Regions from separate parts of the Arthrobacter sp. UNCCL28 genome, predicted to be linked through region 1. Evidence: riboswitches for the same ligand, from Rfam matches in the RefSeq annotation. Region 1 holds a riboswitch; each other region holds the start of a gene.
What was found. Region 1 has a riboswitch for cyclic di-AMP ahead of BLQ01_RS08455 (C40 family peptidase). Riboswitches for the same ligand answer to the same signal wherever they lie in the genome.
Positions count from the first base shown of each region.

Region 1 (3,199 bases):
CTCCTTGGTTTCAGCCTTCGCGGGAGCCTTCTTCTCTACGGGAGCCGGAGCCTGCACCGTGGTGACCACGGGGCGTTCGTAGGAGATGGCAACCGTGGAGTCTGCAGCGATGGTGGACTGCACAACCGACTGGACGTCCAAGGTAGACGTCGAGGTGGATTCACGGTCCACTTTGGTCTCGGCAGCGTTGGCTGCGACACTGCCGGTCAGGACCAGGCCTGAAGCTGCGGCAATGACGGCTGCCTGTCGGCCCACGCCGCCGGCGTTTTCACTGACGGCCTTGGCGATCACGGCAAGCGAGCTGGTCTTGGGGGCCTCAGCGCGATGCCGTGCAACCTTGTGTGCACTGGTCATGGTTTTCTCTTTTCGTATCCGCGTGCAGTTGGGGTACACGCGGCTCATTGGCGCGCCGGCACTTGGGGGCATGCCGGCGAACCCCGAATCGGTTTGTTTCTAGCGGAGGGTGAAGAAGGAGGAGGTGCCCGTGGAGGCAGCCGAGTGCAGGAGCGTGCCCTGTCCCGGGTTCAAGGCGCTGATCATCATTCCGTTGCCCACGTAGATGCCTACGTGCGCTCCACCGTTCTGCATGACCAGGTCACCGGGGGCAGGGGTGCTGGTGGGCTTCATGGCCGTCCAGGCGTTGACGCGCGGGATGCTGATGCCGGCCTGGGCGTACACCCACTGGGTGAATCCGGAGCAGTCCCAACCGTTGGGGGTGGTGCCGCCCCAAACGTAAGGGTGCCCGATGCCGGTGTAGGCGATCGCGGCGAGGCCGGAAGCGGCGGCGCTGGAAGCAGCATCCTTGGCTTCGGTGGACTTGGCGGTCACAGCACCTGCTGTGGCCTGGTCGCCGGAGGCCGAGGTGCGTCCGGTGGTCTGGGAAGCGCGCTGGACAACCTTGGGAGCTTCCTTCGTGGCCACTACGGGGCTTTCGAAGGAGACGGTTGCCGTGGGCTCCGCGGTGACTACCGCAGTGGTGACCATCTGCTGGGTGCTGGAGGCTTCCGACTTTGAAACATCGGTGTCTGCTGCCTGGGCCGGCAGACCAACGCTGAGGACGAGACCTGAGGCTGCTGCCAGGACGACAGCCTGGCGGCCGACGGTACCGGCGTTGGATGAAACAGCCTTGGAAAGCGAGTTCAAGGGGTTCGTACGAACCGATTCAGCGCGATGGCGCGCAGGGGTAGTGCGTGATGACACGTAGGTAGCCTCTCCCAATGCCTGCGAGGTGAGCTGTCGGATTCGGATGGGAGTCATCCGGCCGCGCTGCTTCAAGGAAGCTTTTGCGACTTAACCCCAAGGTCTTCTCACGAAGACCAGAAGTGGTTCCCCCGCCCCTGCCAGACGATTTATGCGAACGGACCTTGAGTAGTGGCAGAGCTAGGCAATCCACTCAAGTGCACCGGCCCCCTAAAAAGCCGATGCGCTTTGTACGGTACAACAGTTGAACGCGAATGTCACATTCAGGTCACGAGGCGTGTCACGAATGCGAGAGACGACCATCAAATGGACTAAAGCCAGCCCATGGGGTCAACAACTTCGCCGTTGACCTGTACTTCAAAGTGGAGGTGGCAACCGGTGGAGGCGCCAGTGGTACCGCTGAGCGCCACGGTGTCGCCGCGGGTGACCGTCTGGCCCACCTTGACGGTGAAGGACGACAGGTGGTTGTACGTGGTCTCGAGGCCGTTGCCGTGGTCGATGACCACGCGGTTGCCTCCGCCGTACTCGTGCCATCCGGCGAAGGTGACCTTGCCGGATGCCGCTGCATGGACGGCCGTGCCGCACTGCGCCACAAAGTCCTGGCCGCGGTGGAAGTCACCGGAGCCTCCCGTGAGGGGACTGACGCGGTAGCCGAACGGTGACGCTGTGGTCAGCGTGTCGAGGGGGCTGGCCATGGTGCCTGCAGAGGAGGCACGCTGGATGCTGCCCGCGGACTGGGCGCTGAGCAGTTGCTTCAACTTGCCGTCGGGGTCGGCAGCCGTGGCAACCGCTGCCCGGCTGAAGTCGATTTTGGCCGATGCGGCCGCGGAGACCTCCGGCTGGCTGCCACCGGATACTGCCAGGGCAGACTCGGTCTGGCCTGACTCCGAGGTGGCCATGACGGGGCTTGTGGCCGGCAGACCGACAGTCAAGGCCAGGCCGGTGGCGGCAAGCGCAACTCCGGCCTTTTGCCCGACGCCACTGGCTGCAGCGAAGTCGGCAACCTGGCGCAACGGGCTCTTACGGCGGCGAACCTGGCGTTCGGTGTCGCGTGGCCGGATCTCCGATACGACGCGGGCTGGCCGCAGCTCAGCAGCGGGGCCCGACGCGCGGCGACGGCCCCTGACGTTCTGCGTTGTCAAACTCTATTCCTCTCTAAAAAGCCTGCGAAGTTAGCTGTCGGATTCGGGTCAGAGAGTTTCAAGACCCGGCCCGCACGAAGCGCTCACGGCACACAGGTATCCCAGGAGGTACATGCGTTAATGGGCACTTCTGCTGCGGACTTCACCCCAAGGCTGCTTCTTTAGACAGCCGCTTGTGGTTCCCCCGCCTCTGCCAGTGGTGGATGGCACACCTGTTCCGCTGGCAGAGCTCGGCTCCGGAACAGGTAACGCTTTGGTATCAGCGCTAGTAGATAACTATAGGGGATTAAGGCCCGCAGTAATAAATTCGTTATCAACAGGAACGGGCATGCGGGCGGCAACCCCTTATCACTAATCCCGGAAAACCGCAGGTCACATGCGCGCCGGGCGTTCAAAAGTGAGATATGCCACCGTGCAGCAAGGCAGGGTTGTCTCAGCCAACAGAGACGAAGACGTGTGCCGCAACCTCAGGTGGAAGCTCCAGGGCACCTTCAATGCCTGGGACGCGGACGGAAATGTACTCCCCCACACGTTCCAGCGAGACCGCGGCGCCGGGCCGGATTCCGCCTTCGTCCAACTGGGTAAGAAGCTCAGGCTCAACCTGGATGGGCTCCGCCAAGCGGGTGACCGCTACCCGGGAGTTGGCCGCGTAACCCTCCATGGCCTGCAGGAGGTTGACGTCCACGCGGGGGAATGGCTGGGTGGCAAGACCGCCGAGCGCTTCCAGGCCCGGGATGGGGTTGCCGTACGGGGATTCTGTGGGGTGTTCCAGGAGTTCGTACAGGCGGCGCTCCACGCGCTCGCTCATCACGTGCTCCCAGCGACATGCTTCGTCATGGACATAAGCCCAGTCCAAG
Region 1 is NZ_FMWE01000002.1:856,738-859,936, forward strand. Features, by position in the region: gene BLQ01_RS08450 (NlpC/P60 family protein) at 1-354, opposite strand, end outside; gene BLQ01_RS08455 (C40 family peptidase) at 454-1,200, opposite strand; cyclic di-AMP (ydaO/yuaA leader) riboswitch at 1,205-1,373, opposite strand; gene BLQ01_RS08460 (M23 family metallopeptidase) at 1,512-2,342, opposite strand; cyclic di-AMP (ydaO/yuaA leader) riboswitch at 2,347-2,588, opposite strand; gene BLQ01_RS08465 (iron-dependent transcriptional repressor DtxR) at 2,776-3,199, opposite strand, start outside.

Region 2 (3,199 bases), on a different contig from region 1:
GAGAACCCCAAACGGGTCATCAGCAAAGCCCAGATCCTGGACCGCGTGTGGGATTACGACTTCGGTGGGCAAGCCAACATCGTGGAGCTCTACATTTCATACCTTCGCAAGAAAATCGAAGCCAACCATCCGCCGATGATCCACACCATTCGCGGCGCCGGCTACGTCATCAAGCCCGCGGACTAGGCGTTGAGCACACTTTCAGGAGTGGCCAGAAAATCCGGCCGCAGCTGGCTGAACCCCTCCACGTGGCATTTGCGTACCCGGCTGGTCCTGGTGGCGATGGCACTGCTGGTCGCTATCTGCGGGGCGGTAGGTGTGGTCAGCTACGCCTCCATGGACATGGTGTTCAACAAGCAGCTCGACAGGCAGCTCGAGCAGGCGTCCAGCCGCGCGAATGACTTCGGCAGGCCGCCGTCGAACTTTCCCTCCTCACCTTCGGGGAAGCCGGACCCGCTGGAGGCCAGGGGGCAGGCCGCCGGAACGCTCAACGCCAGGATCGACGGGTCCACTGTCCGCAGTTCAGGGCTCATTGACGCCCAAGGCAACCGTGTTGCACTGTCCCCCGCGGATGAGCAAGTGCTGTTGGCGCTGCCCAAGAGCGGTGATCCGGTGGATCGTTCCCTCTCCAACGGGGACTATCGGCTGGTGGCGGTCGCCCCCTATGGCGACGTGATCGTCACGGGCCTGCCTCTCGCGGACAAACAGAGCGCCGAGGCCTCACTGGTCTGGACAATGGTGTTGGTCTCGCTGGGCGGACTGGTGGTCATCGGCCTCGCCGGCACCGTCATCATCCGCCGGACCATGCGGCCTCTGGAGCAGCTCTCCGAGGTGGCCACCAAGGTTTCACGTCTTCCGCTCGACGCCGGTGAAGTGGCACTTGCGGTGCGCGTACCGCCGTCGGCCGCCCATCCCGGAACGGAAGTGGGCAGCGTAGGCCATGCCCTGAACCTGATGCTGAACAACGTCTCCAGCGCTTTGGAAGCCCGCCAGGAAAGCGAAACCAAGGTACGCCAGTTCGTCGCGGACGCCTCACACGAGCTCCGGACGCCGCTCACTGCCATCCGCGGTTACACCGAACTGCTGAGGATGACCGAAAGCTTCACTGACGACGGCCGCAAATCCCTGGCCCGCGTGCAAAGCCAGTCAGAGCGGATGACAACGCTGGTGGAGGATCTCCTGCTGCTCGCCAGGTTGGACGAGGGCCAACCGGTCAAGGTTACCGATGTGGACCTCACCCAGTTGGTGATCGAAACGGTCAGTGACGAGAAGGTCATGGCGCCGGACCACATATGGCAACTGCAACTGCCGGACGAACCCGTCACGGTCCGCGGCGACTCCACCCAGCTGCACCAGGTCCTGGCCAATCTTTTGTCCAATGCCCGCAAACACACCGATGCCGGCACTACCGTGGTTACGGCCGTCATGCTGTCCGCCGATGGCAGCGCAGTGGTGACCGTGACAGACAACGGGCCGGGCATTCCAGAGGATTTCCAAGGCCGGATCTTCTCCCGCTTTGCCCGGGCGGATGCCGCGAGATCGGGGTCTGAAGGGACGTCGGGGCTGGGGTTGTCGATCGTGGAATCCATCGTGGAAGCGCACGGCGGTAGCGTGGAGGTCACGTCGCGTCCGGGTCGAACCGAATTCGCCCTGCGGCTACCTACCGTCACCACCGAAGAGATGTAACGAACACGGCAAGGCGACTCACCGGCGTCGTGATCTCTGTTACCTAAATGTGACTTCTGCGAATTCCTCCTGTACCGTCGAAAGGGTGGGTCGCCCCAACTGGCCCGCATCCGGGATGCGCCGAGCTCTGCCACTTCCCGGAGTCCGTTCTTACTCCGAGGCAGAGACGGGGGACCCAGAGTCTCCGGGCCCAGGCATCATGCCGGGCCCTTGGGGTGAAGCCGCAGCGACATGCGCGGCCGGATGACCTCATCCGAACCCGACAGCTAACTCCGCAGGCGCTGAGAGGTAATCACACATGTCTGAATTTAACGATCAGACGCGCCCTTCCGCGCGTCACCGCGATGAGCACAACGCACCGTTGACCAAGTCGCAAACCGTCCTCAAGAACGCTGCCCGCCAAGGTAAGTCCGGCCACCGCATGTCGGTTTTTGCCGGCGTCGTGGCCGCCGCGTTGGGCGTCGCATCGCTCGGTACTGCTGCCAACGCCACCCTGAACCTCCCTGAGGCCAGCCGCGTTGCAGAGACCCAGGCAGCTGCCCAGGTCAGCACCAACAAGACAGCCGAAATCTCCGCTTCCTTGGACGCAGCCGCCGCAAAGGGCGCTGCCGACCGGGCCGCCGTGGACAAGGCCGCTGCTGAAAAGGCTGCCGCCGATCAGGCTGCTGCTGAAAAGGCTGCCGCCGAAAAGGCCGCCGCCGACCAAGCCGCTGCGGAGAAGGCAGCTGCTGACGCTGCAGCCAAGCAGGCCGCCGACGCCGCTGCTGCCGCCGAAAAGGCCGCCGCCGAAGCCGCTGCTGCAGCCCCGAAAGCCGTGGATGACCCCGCCGCTGCCAAGGCCTACGCCGCAAGCATCCTGGGCAGCTACGGCTGGAGCGCCGGCGAAATGACTGCCCTGAACACCTTGTGGGAGAAGGAATCCAACTGGAAGACCACTGCCACGAACGCTTCCAGCGGCGCGTACGGCATCGTCCAGTCCCTGCCTGCTTCCAAAATGGCCTCTGCCGGTGCTGACTGGCAGACCAACTACCAGACCCAGATCAAATGGGGCCTGAACTACATCAAGGAGCGCTACGGATCCCCGTCGGCCGCCCTGGCCTTCCACTTGGCCAACAACTGGTACTAAACCAGGCAGTTTGAAGACCGCGCCGGTTGCCGCCGATCGCACCAGTCCCCACTGGAGCGAACGGCGGGAACCGGCGCGGTCTTTGCATTTCACAGGTGACCGCCGTAGCTCACAGTGACGTCACAGCTTCCGCCTAAAGCCCTCATAATCGGCCAGCCCATGCTGGAGATATGACGCTCACAAATCCAACCACCAGCGCTCCCCCACGACGGTTCCACTCCGCGCGCTTCGGTGGCGGGGCGTTGCCTGCTTCGCAGCCGGAACTCCCGAACGTAAGGCCGGAGAACCCACAGTTGCCCAGGCGCTCCCCCGTGGACACCGGGGCCGGCGTCCCCGTCCTCGATCTCACCGTCCCCGTGTTCAATGAGGAAGCGCACCTGGAGAAGA
Region 2 is NZ_FMWE01000006.1:102,530-105,728, forward strand. Features, by position in the region: gene BLQ01_RS16270 (response regulator transcription factor) at 1-186, shown strand, start outside; gene BLQ01_RS16275 (sensor histidine kinase) at 190-1,686, shown strand; cyclic di-AMP (ydaO/yuaA leader) riboswitch at 1,795-1,981, shown strand; gene BLQ01_RS16280 (aggregation-promoting factor C-terminal-like domain-containing protein) at 1,985-2,812, shown strand; gene BLQ01_RS16285 (glycosyltransferase) at 2,983-3,199, shown strand, end outside.
Region 2: another riboswitch for cyclic di-AMP. It lies ahead of BLQ01_RS16280 (aggregation-promoting factor C-terminal-like domain-containing protein); the one in region 1 lies ahead of BLQ01_RS08455 (C40 family peptidase).

Region 3 (3,199 bases), on a different contig from region 1:
TAGCCGGAGGGGTGGTGGGTGCCGGGGTGGTCGGCGCAGGCGTGGCCGGCGGCGTAGTGATGGTGTCCGATGGCACGTCGGACGGTGCCGGTGCAGGCGCCGAGGGCGTGGGTACCTGACTGGTGCCCGGTGCCGCAGCGATGGTCGCCGGCACTGCGGATGGGACCCAGACGGGGTCAGCCAAGGAAACCTTAGGCGTGGGAACGGACGACGGCGACACTGGCGCAGGTGCCTCCGGAACCGTGGCCGGTTGGCCGGCCGCTGACGTCGCAGCAGCTGAGGCAGACGGAGAAGATGCCCTGGAGTAGGAAGCACTGGGGGCTGGTGATGCGGAACCCGAATTCCTGTCGGCACCGCTGGCTTCCTGGGCGGGCGCCTCCTGGCCGAAGAACGGCAACTCAAGGGCCTGCCCCACAGTGCCGGCCGTCAGGACCAGGCCGAGCGCGCCTGCCACTACGGCCATGCGCTGGCTCATGTGCTTGACCGAAGCCGCCTTCTGCAGGACTGCCTGGGGCTCCCGGCCAAGCGGGGACCCGCCCAGCCCTGATCGTGAACTCTGCCCGGAGCGCGAACCCTGCCCGGAGCGTGAACCAGTGGTGACGCCGGACTGTTCCCTGACATCCTTTCGGCTTGCCAGGGATGCCGATGCCGTGGCTGCCGCAGCAACCCGTGCCGGGGATGTGGCGCGAGCCTGCAAAGCAGGTGCAGCCGAGACGGGTGCAGGCGCTGTGTGGGATTCGGGGGTGGCTTCAGGCGCCGGATCTGCGGACACCAGTGGAATGGCGGCTGTGGCCGGTTCCGGTGTGGTGGGCAGGGGGTTTGCCGGCTGCCCGGAAGCCTGGACGATGGGAATGGCGGCTGTGGCCGGCTCCGGTGTGGTGGGTTGGGGGTTTGCCGGCTGCCCGGAAGCCTCGACGATGGGAATGGCGGCTGTGGCCGGCTCCGGTGTGGTGGGTTGGGGGTTTGCCGGCTGCTTGGGAGCCTGGACGATCGGAATGGCGGCCGTCGGAGGCCCGGGCGTGGTGGATACGCGGGCTTCTGCTTGCGCGGCCCGTTCCCGCTCGGCTGCACGCGCAGCCGCACGCGTGGTGGGCGTCGCGATGGTAGGCGCCGCCGCAGCGGGGGCGTCCGGCGTCGTGCCTGAAATTTCGGGTGCGGCAGTCCTGGGCGTGCCGGAATCCGGCTGCAGGCTGATATCGGATCCGCTGGGTTGGGCCCGACGGCGTCCGGTTGGCTTGGTGCGCTCGCCGTCAATTCGGGCGCGGCGCGGCTGATCCATGGTTGGGGACATGGTGGTTGCCTCTCAACGCCTTCGAGGTTAGCTGTCGGGTTCGGACGAGGCCGTCCGGCCGCAGTAGCGGCTTCACCCCAAGGACTTGGAAAAGTCCGGGAACTTGTGGGTCCCCCGCCTCTGCCGCGGGTCTGGCGGATTCCGGAGTGCGGCAGAGCTCGGCGTCATTCCGGAAGCGGCCCAGCGGAGATACGGGTCGCCCTACGACGGTACATGAGCAGGAAAGTAAAGTCACATTAATATAACGGCCGGTAGGTCTCTGCTGGCGGGAGGGCCTTAGCCCTTAGGCTTCGGGGCCGGAGCGGGCGCCGGGAGTTCGTGCTGGATCCTTTGGATCTGGTGGGCCTGATGCGTTTCCGGTCGGAAGATCTCGTCGGCGATTCCCAGCATCCCGCCGGCTGCGGCACGCCTGACACCCCGGCGGTTCTGCCGGGAAACCCAGTACCAGGCCACGGCCAGGAGGGCGGGAACTCCAAGTACGGCCGCCAACACGGCCAAGATATCCATCGCCTAAGACTAGCTTCGGCGTGCACCGGCAGGTAGACATTGTTTATGGACCTGCCCGTGATGCCACCCGTCTCGCCCATGCTTGCCAAATCCGTCCCCGCCATCCCGGACGTTGGGCACTACGAGCCCAAATGGGACGGCTTCAGGACCATCGTCTTCAAGGACGGGGATGAAATCGTCCTGGGCAGCCGCAACGAGAAGCCCATGACCCGCTACTTCCCTGAACTGGTGGAAGCCCTGCGGAAGAACCTCCCGGACAAATGCGTGATCGACGGCGAGATTGTCCTGATCGAGGGCAACCGGCTTGAGTTCGAGGTCCTGCAGCAACGGATCCATCCCGCGGACAGCCGGGTGAGGATGCTGGCCGAAAAGACTCCGGCGTCGATGGTTGCGTTCGACATCCTTGCCCTCGGCGACGACGATCTGATGGGCAGGCCGTTCTCGGAGCGTCGCGCCGTCCTTGAGCGTGCGCTCAAGGCAGCAGAGCCGCCCGTTTACGTCACTCCCGCAGTCACGGACCTGGAGCGTGCGCAGGAGTGGTTCGTGCAATTGGAAGGCGCAGGCCTGGATGGCGTCCTGTCCAAGCCGTTGGATGGGACATACCAGCCCAACAAGCGCGTGATGTTCAAGACCAAGCACGAGCGCACCGCCGACTGCGTGGTGGCCGGATTCAGGTGGCACAAGACCGCTAAGGTCGTGGGGTCCATGCTGTTGGGTCTTTATAACGACGCCGGCAAACTCCAGCACGTCGGGGTGGTTGCCTCCTTCCCCATGGCGAGGAGGGAAAGCCTGGTGGCAGAGCTTGAGCCTTACCAGGTGGACCTCAGCGAGCACCCGTGGGGCGAGTGGGCCAGCCAGGGTGAGGGGGCTGCGGGGTCCAGGATGCCCGGCGCCCAAAGCCGGTGGAGCGGAGGCAAGGATTTCTCCTTTGTGCCGTTGCGTCCCGAACTGGTCATCGAGGTGGCCTACGACTACATGGAAGGGGACAGGTTCCGGCACACCACCCAGTTCCGCAGGTGGCGGCCGGACCGGACCCCCGAAAGCTGCACCTACTCACAGCTGGAAGAGCCGGTTGCGTACGACCTCGGGGAGATCCTGAGGTTGCCGTAGCCTGCCTGCCGGGGCTGCGCAGCCGACCCGCTTAGCTGGCCTGCATGGACGTTCAGCTTGGACTTTCAGCCTGGCCGTTCAGCCGAGGCGGAGCGTTACTCTTCGTGTCCTTGATCGCTGCTCATGCTGCCCTCGGCCGGCGGGGTTTCTCCCGGCGGCACTCCACCGCCGGGTTCCAGGCCGGTGACGTTCCCATCGAGGGGATCGGGGTTGGCAGAGGCGGCGGGATCGTCGTCCTCGTCCTGGCGCATGTCGGGATCCTCGTGGATGCTGTCGGCGTCGGCGGTCGTG
Region 3 is NZ_FMWE01000007.1:125,255-128,453, reverse strand. Features, by position in the region: gene BLQ01_RS17735 (hypothetical protein) at 1-1,291, opposite strand, end outside; cyclic di-AMP (ydaO/yuaA leader) riboswitch at 1,294-1,438, opposite strand; gene BLQ01_RS17730 (hypothetical protein) at 1,568-1,798, opposite strand; gene BLQ01_RS17725 (ATP-dependent DNA ligase) at 1,844-2,908, shown strand; gene BLQ01_RS17720 (DUF6480 family protein) at 3,004-3,199, opposite strand, start outside.
Region 3: another riboswitch for cyclic di-AMP. It lies ahead of BLQ01_RS17735 (hypothetical protein); the one in region 1 lies ahead of BLQ01_RS08455 (C40 family peptidase).

Region 4 (3,199 bases), on a different contig from region 1:
CAGGATGGCGCCGCGGACCTTGCGGACCACCAGCGCGATGGTCAGGATCAGGCCCACTGCGAACACCAGGGTAGGCCAGCCCATGAGCTTGCCGTCCACGCCAAGTCCCAGGGGAACCGTGGTGCCGGCAGCGTCCGGAATCCGCCGGACAAACCCTGCATTGACCAGGCCGATCAACGCAATGAAGAGACCAATGCCCACCACGATCGCGGTCTTAAGGGCTTCCGGAACGGCCTTGAACACGGCAGTGCGGAAACCGGTGAGCACCAGGATGAGCATGGTCACACCGGACAACACCACAAGGCCCATCATGTCCGGCCATGTCAGTTGCGGGTGCGAGGCCACTGTCACGGCGACGAACGCGTTGACGCCCAATCCTGTTGCCACGGCGAACGGGTGCTTGGCCCAGGCGCCCATGAGGATGGTCAGGATGCCCGCTACGAACGCCGTGGTGGCGGCGACGGCGGTGAATCCAAGGGACGCCCCGCTCGAATCAGCCCCGGAGAGGATCAACGGGTTCAGCACCACGATGTAGCTCATGGCGAAGAACGTCGCGAAGCCGCCACGAATTTCCCGTGAGTACGTGGATCCACGTTCAGTAATTTTGAAGTAGCGGTCTACTGCCGAACCTTGTTTAAGCATGAAGGACTCCGGGGATCGAGGGGAGTGTGCTTTCAAATCCTATGCGGTCCGGTAAAGGGCCTCCGGACGATTCGCCTAGTCTGTAAGGAAGCCAACACTAGGAGAAACCGCCCCATGCGTACCATCCGCCCGCTTCTGGCCGCCGTCGTCGCCGCTCTTGCCTTCGCCTCTGCCCTGCTGTTTTCCGCGGCCCCGGCATCTGCCCATGACGTCGCAGAATCCACGACGCCGGCCAACGGCACAGCGGTGGCGGAAGTTCCGGCGTCGGTCTCCATTACGTTCAACAACCGGCCGCTCGCGATCGGTTCGGGCGTGACGGTCACGGCGGCCGGCGAAAACTGGGCCGACGGACCTGTGGAAATCATCGACAACCAGGCCGTTCAGAAGCTGCGCGAAGGCGCTCCCGCCGGCGAATATACCGTCGTGTGGCGCGTCGTCAGCAGCGATTCCCACCCCATCGAGGGCACCTTTACGTTCACCGCCACCGCAGGAAGCACGACGCCGGGTGGCTCGGCAGGTGCCTCGCCGTCGGCCCCGGCTTCATCCTCCGCAGCTGTGCCCACCGCAGGAACCGGGGCGCCGGGAACGGGCAAGAGCGAGCCTGCCGCCGACGCCTCCCAGCCCTTCCCTTGGAGCATTGTTGGGCTGGCCGTGGTTGCTGTTGGTCTCGTTATTTTTCTGGCTGTTACAGCACGCCGGAAACTGGCTGCGTCAAATGACTCTGAGGGCGATTCCGCCGCGGAATAACGGGGTTTTCTACGTAGCTGCGAAGATCTCGAAATGGTCACCGCGACACGCCAGAGGCGCGGTTCTCGTTACTTAAATGTGACTTCGGCGTGATCATCGCGTACGGTTATACCTGTGCCTGTTCCACGTAGCGGGCACTTCCGGCCTGATTGCCTAGCTCTGCCGCAGTCCGGAATCCGTTCGCAGACAAACCTTACGGCAGAGACGGGGAACCCATTTTAGGTCGCTTTCGAGCGTGCCTTGGGGTGAAGTCACGAAGCTTCCGCGTAACAGCGGGGCGTAGTGGCCGGGTGACTCCCATCCGAATCCGACAGCTAACCTCGCAGGCATCGGGAGAGGCTCTTTCATGTCTTCACGCATTCTTCGCGGCCGTCGTAAGGCGGACAGCGTACGTCCTAATCCGTTCATCTCGATCTCCAAGGCAGTCGCCAGCAACGCTTCCGGCGCTGGCCGCCAGGCAGCTGTCATCGCAGCAGCCTCTGGCCTTGTCCTGACCGGCTCCATTGCTGCCCACGCAGCTGAAGCTCCGGTTCAGCGGGACTCCAGCCCCGCCACGGTCGCTGAGACCGTTTCCGAGGCTCCCACCCAGGTTGTGACCGCACTGGCCACCGCCACCGTCAACTTCGAGCGCCCTGCTGTTGCTTCCGTAGCAGCTCCGGTCATCGAAAAGCCGGCTCCGGTTGCTCCGGCTCCCGTCGCCAAGAAGGCTGCAGTCACCACCGCAGCTGCAACGGCTCCTGTTGCCAAGGCTGCTGCTGCCGCTCCGGCCGCCGCTGCTCCTGCTCCTGCAGCAGCTGCTGCCCCGGCCGTCGGTGGCGTCAACGCTGCCATGGTCGCCTCGGCCTACGCCCAGATCGGCATCATGCAGGACTGCACCGCCATGGTGGAGCGGGCACTCGGTTCCGCAGGCATCCCTGTTGGCGACCTCGGTCCCATGCAGTTCATGAACTACGGCAAGGTTGTCAGCTCACCCCAGCCCGGTGACATGATCGTCCAGTCCGGCCACGTTGCCATCTACATCGGCAACGGCCAGGCAATCAGCGGTGGCATCAATGGCAACCAGACGGGTATCCACCCGATCAGCTGGTTGACTGCTACGGGTCCCCTGACCTACGTACGCGCTGGCGCATAAAGCCTCACGCTTCAGTTCAAAGGCCGGTGTCTTCGAAGAACCAATCTTCGAGGACACCGGCCTTTGGCGTTAAGTTATGTGAGTAAAAGTTCGGAGTCAGGTTCGACGCCGGTAGGGCGCGTCATGAATCCGTGCGCAGGAGGGTCCTTCTTCGCCCAAACGGCGCTTCAGGGGCGGCCCCGGAGCCTTTGTCCGCTAAGCGGTGGCTATGCCCGGCCCTGCGGCAAGGGCGACCTTGGATGAGATCGTCTGGCCCACGGCCTTTGCCTGCCGAAGCACTTCCTTCGGTGTGGGCGTGATGAGTTCGCCGACTCCGACGAGGTGCATTCCGACAGCCCGCATGGCCGCGGACAGGTTCTGGCCGATCGCTATGCCCAGTTCCGCCAGCATGCGGCGCAACTGGCTCTGGGCACAGCGTGTCACCACTATGTGGTCGGCCAAAAGGACGCCGCTGGCAGTGTGCACTGCCCATTGGCGGCGCGTGGATTCCAAGGGGCCGGAGGCGTGGAGCCCTGTCCTGAGGCCGGCAGTGGTCATACTCGCAGCCAGGCCGTAGCCAATCTGCTGGGAGGGGTCCGAGCCCAGGAAATCAAGGCGCACCGCTCGCGTGGTGCTGCGGACGTCCAGGTGATGGCTGGCGGCGTAGTTCCGCAGGTGGCGGAGGATCTCGTTGCGTTC
Region 4 is NZ_FMWE01000005.1:239,210-242,408, forward strand. Features, by position in the region: gene BLQ01_RS15515 (NCS2 family permease) at 1-642, opposite strand, end outside; gene BLQ01_RS15520 (copper resistance CopC family protein) at 757-1,389, shown strand; cyclic di-AMP (ydaO/yuaA leader) riboswitch at 1,540-1,732, shown strand; gene BLQ01_RS15525 (NlpC/P60 family protein) at 1,736-2,521, shown strand; gene BLQ01_RS15530 (NAD(P)/FAD-dependent oxidoreductase) at 2,717-3,199, opposite strand, start outside.
Region 4: another riboswitch for cyclic di-AMP. It lies ahead of BLQ01_RS15525 (NlpC/P60 family protein); the one in region 1 lies ahead of BLQ01_RS08455 (C40 family peptidase).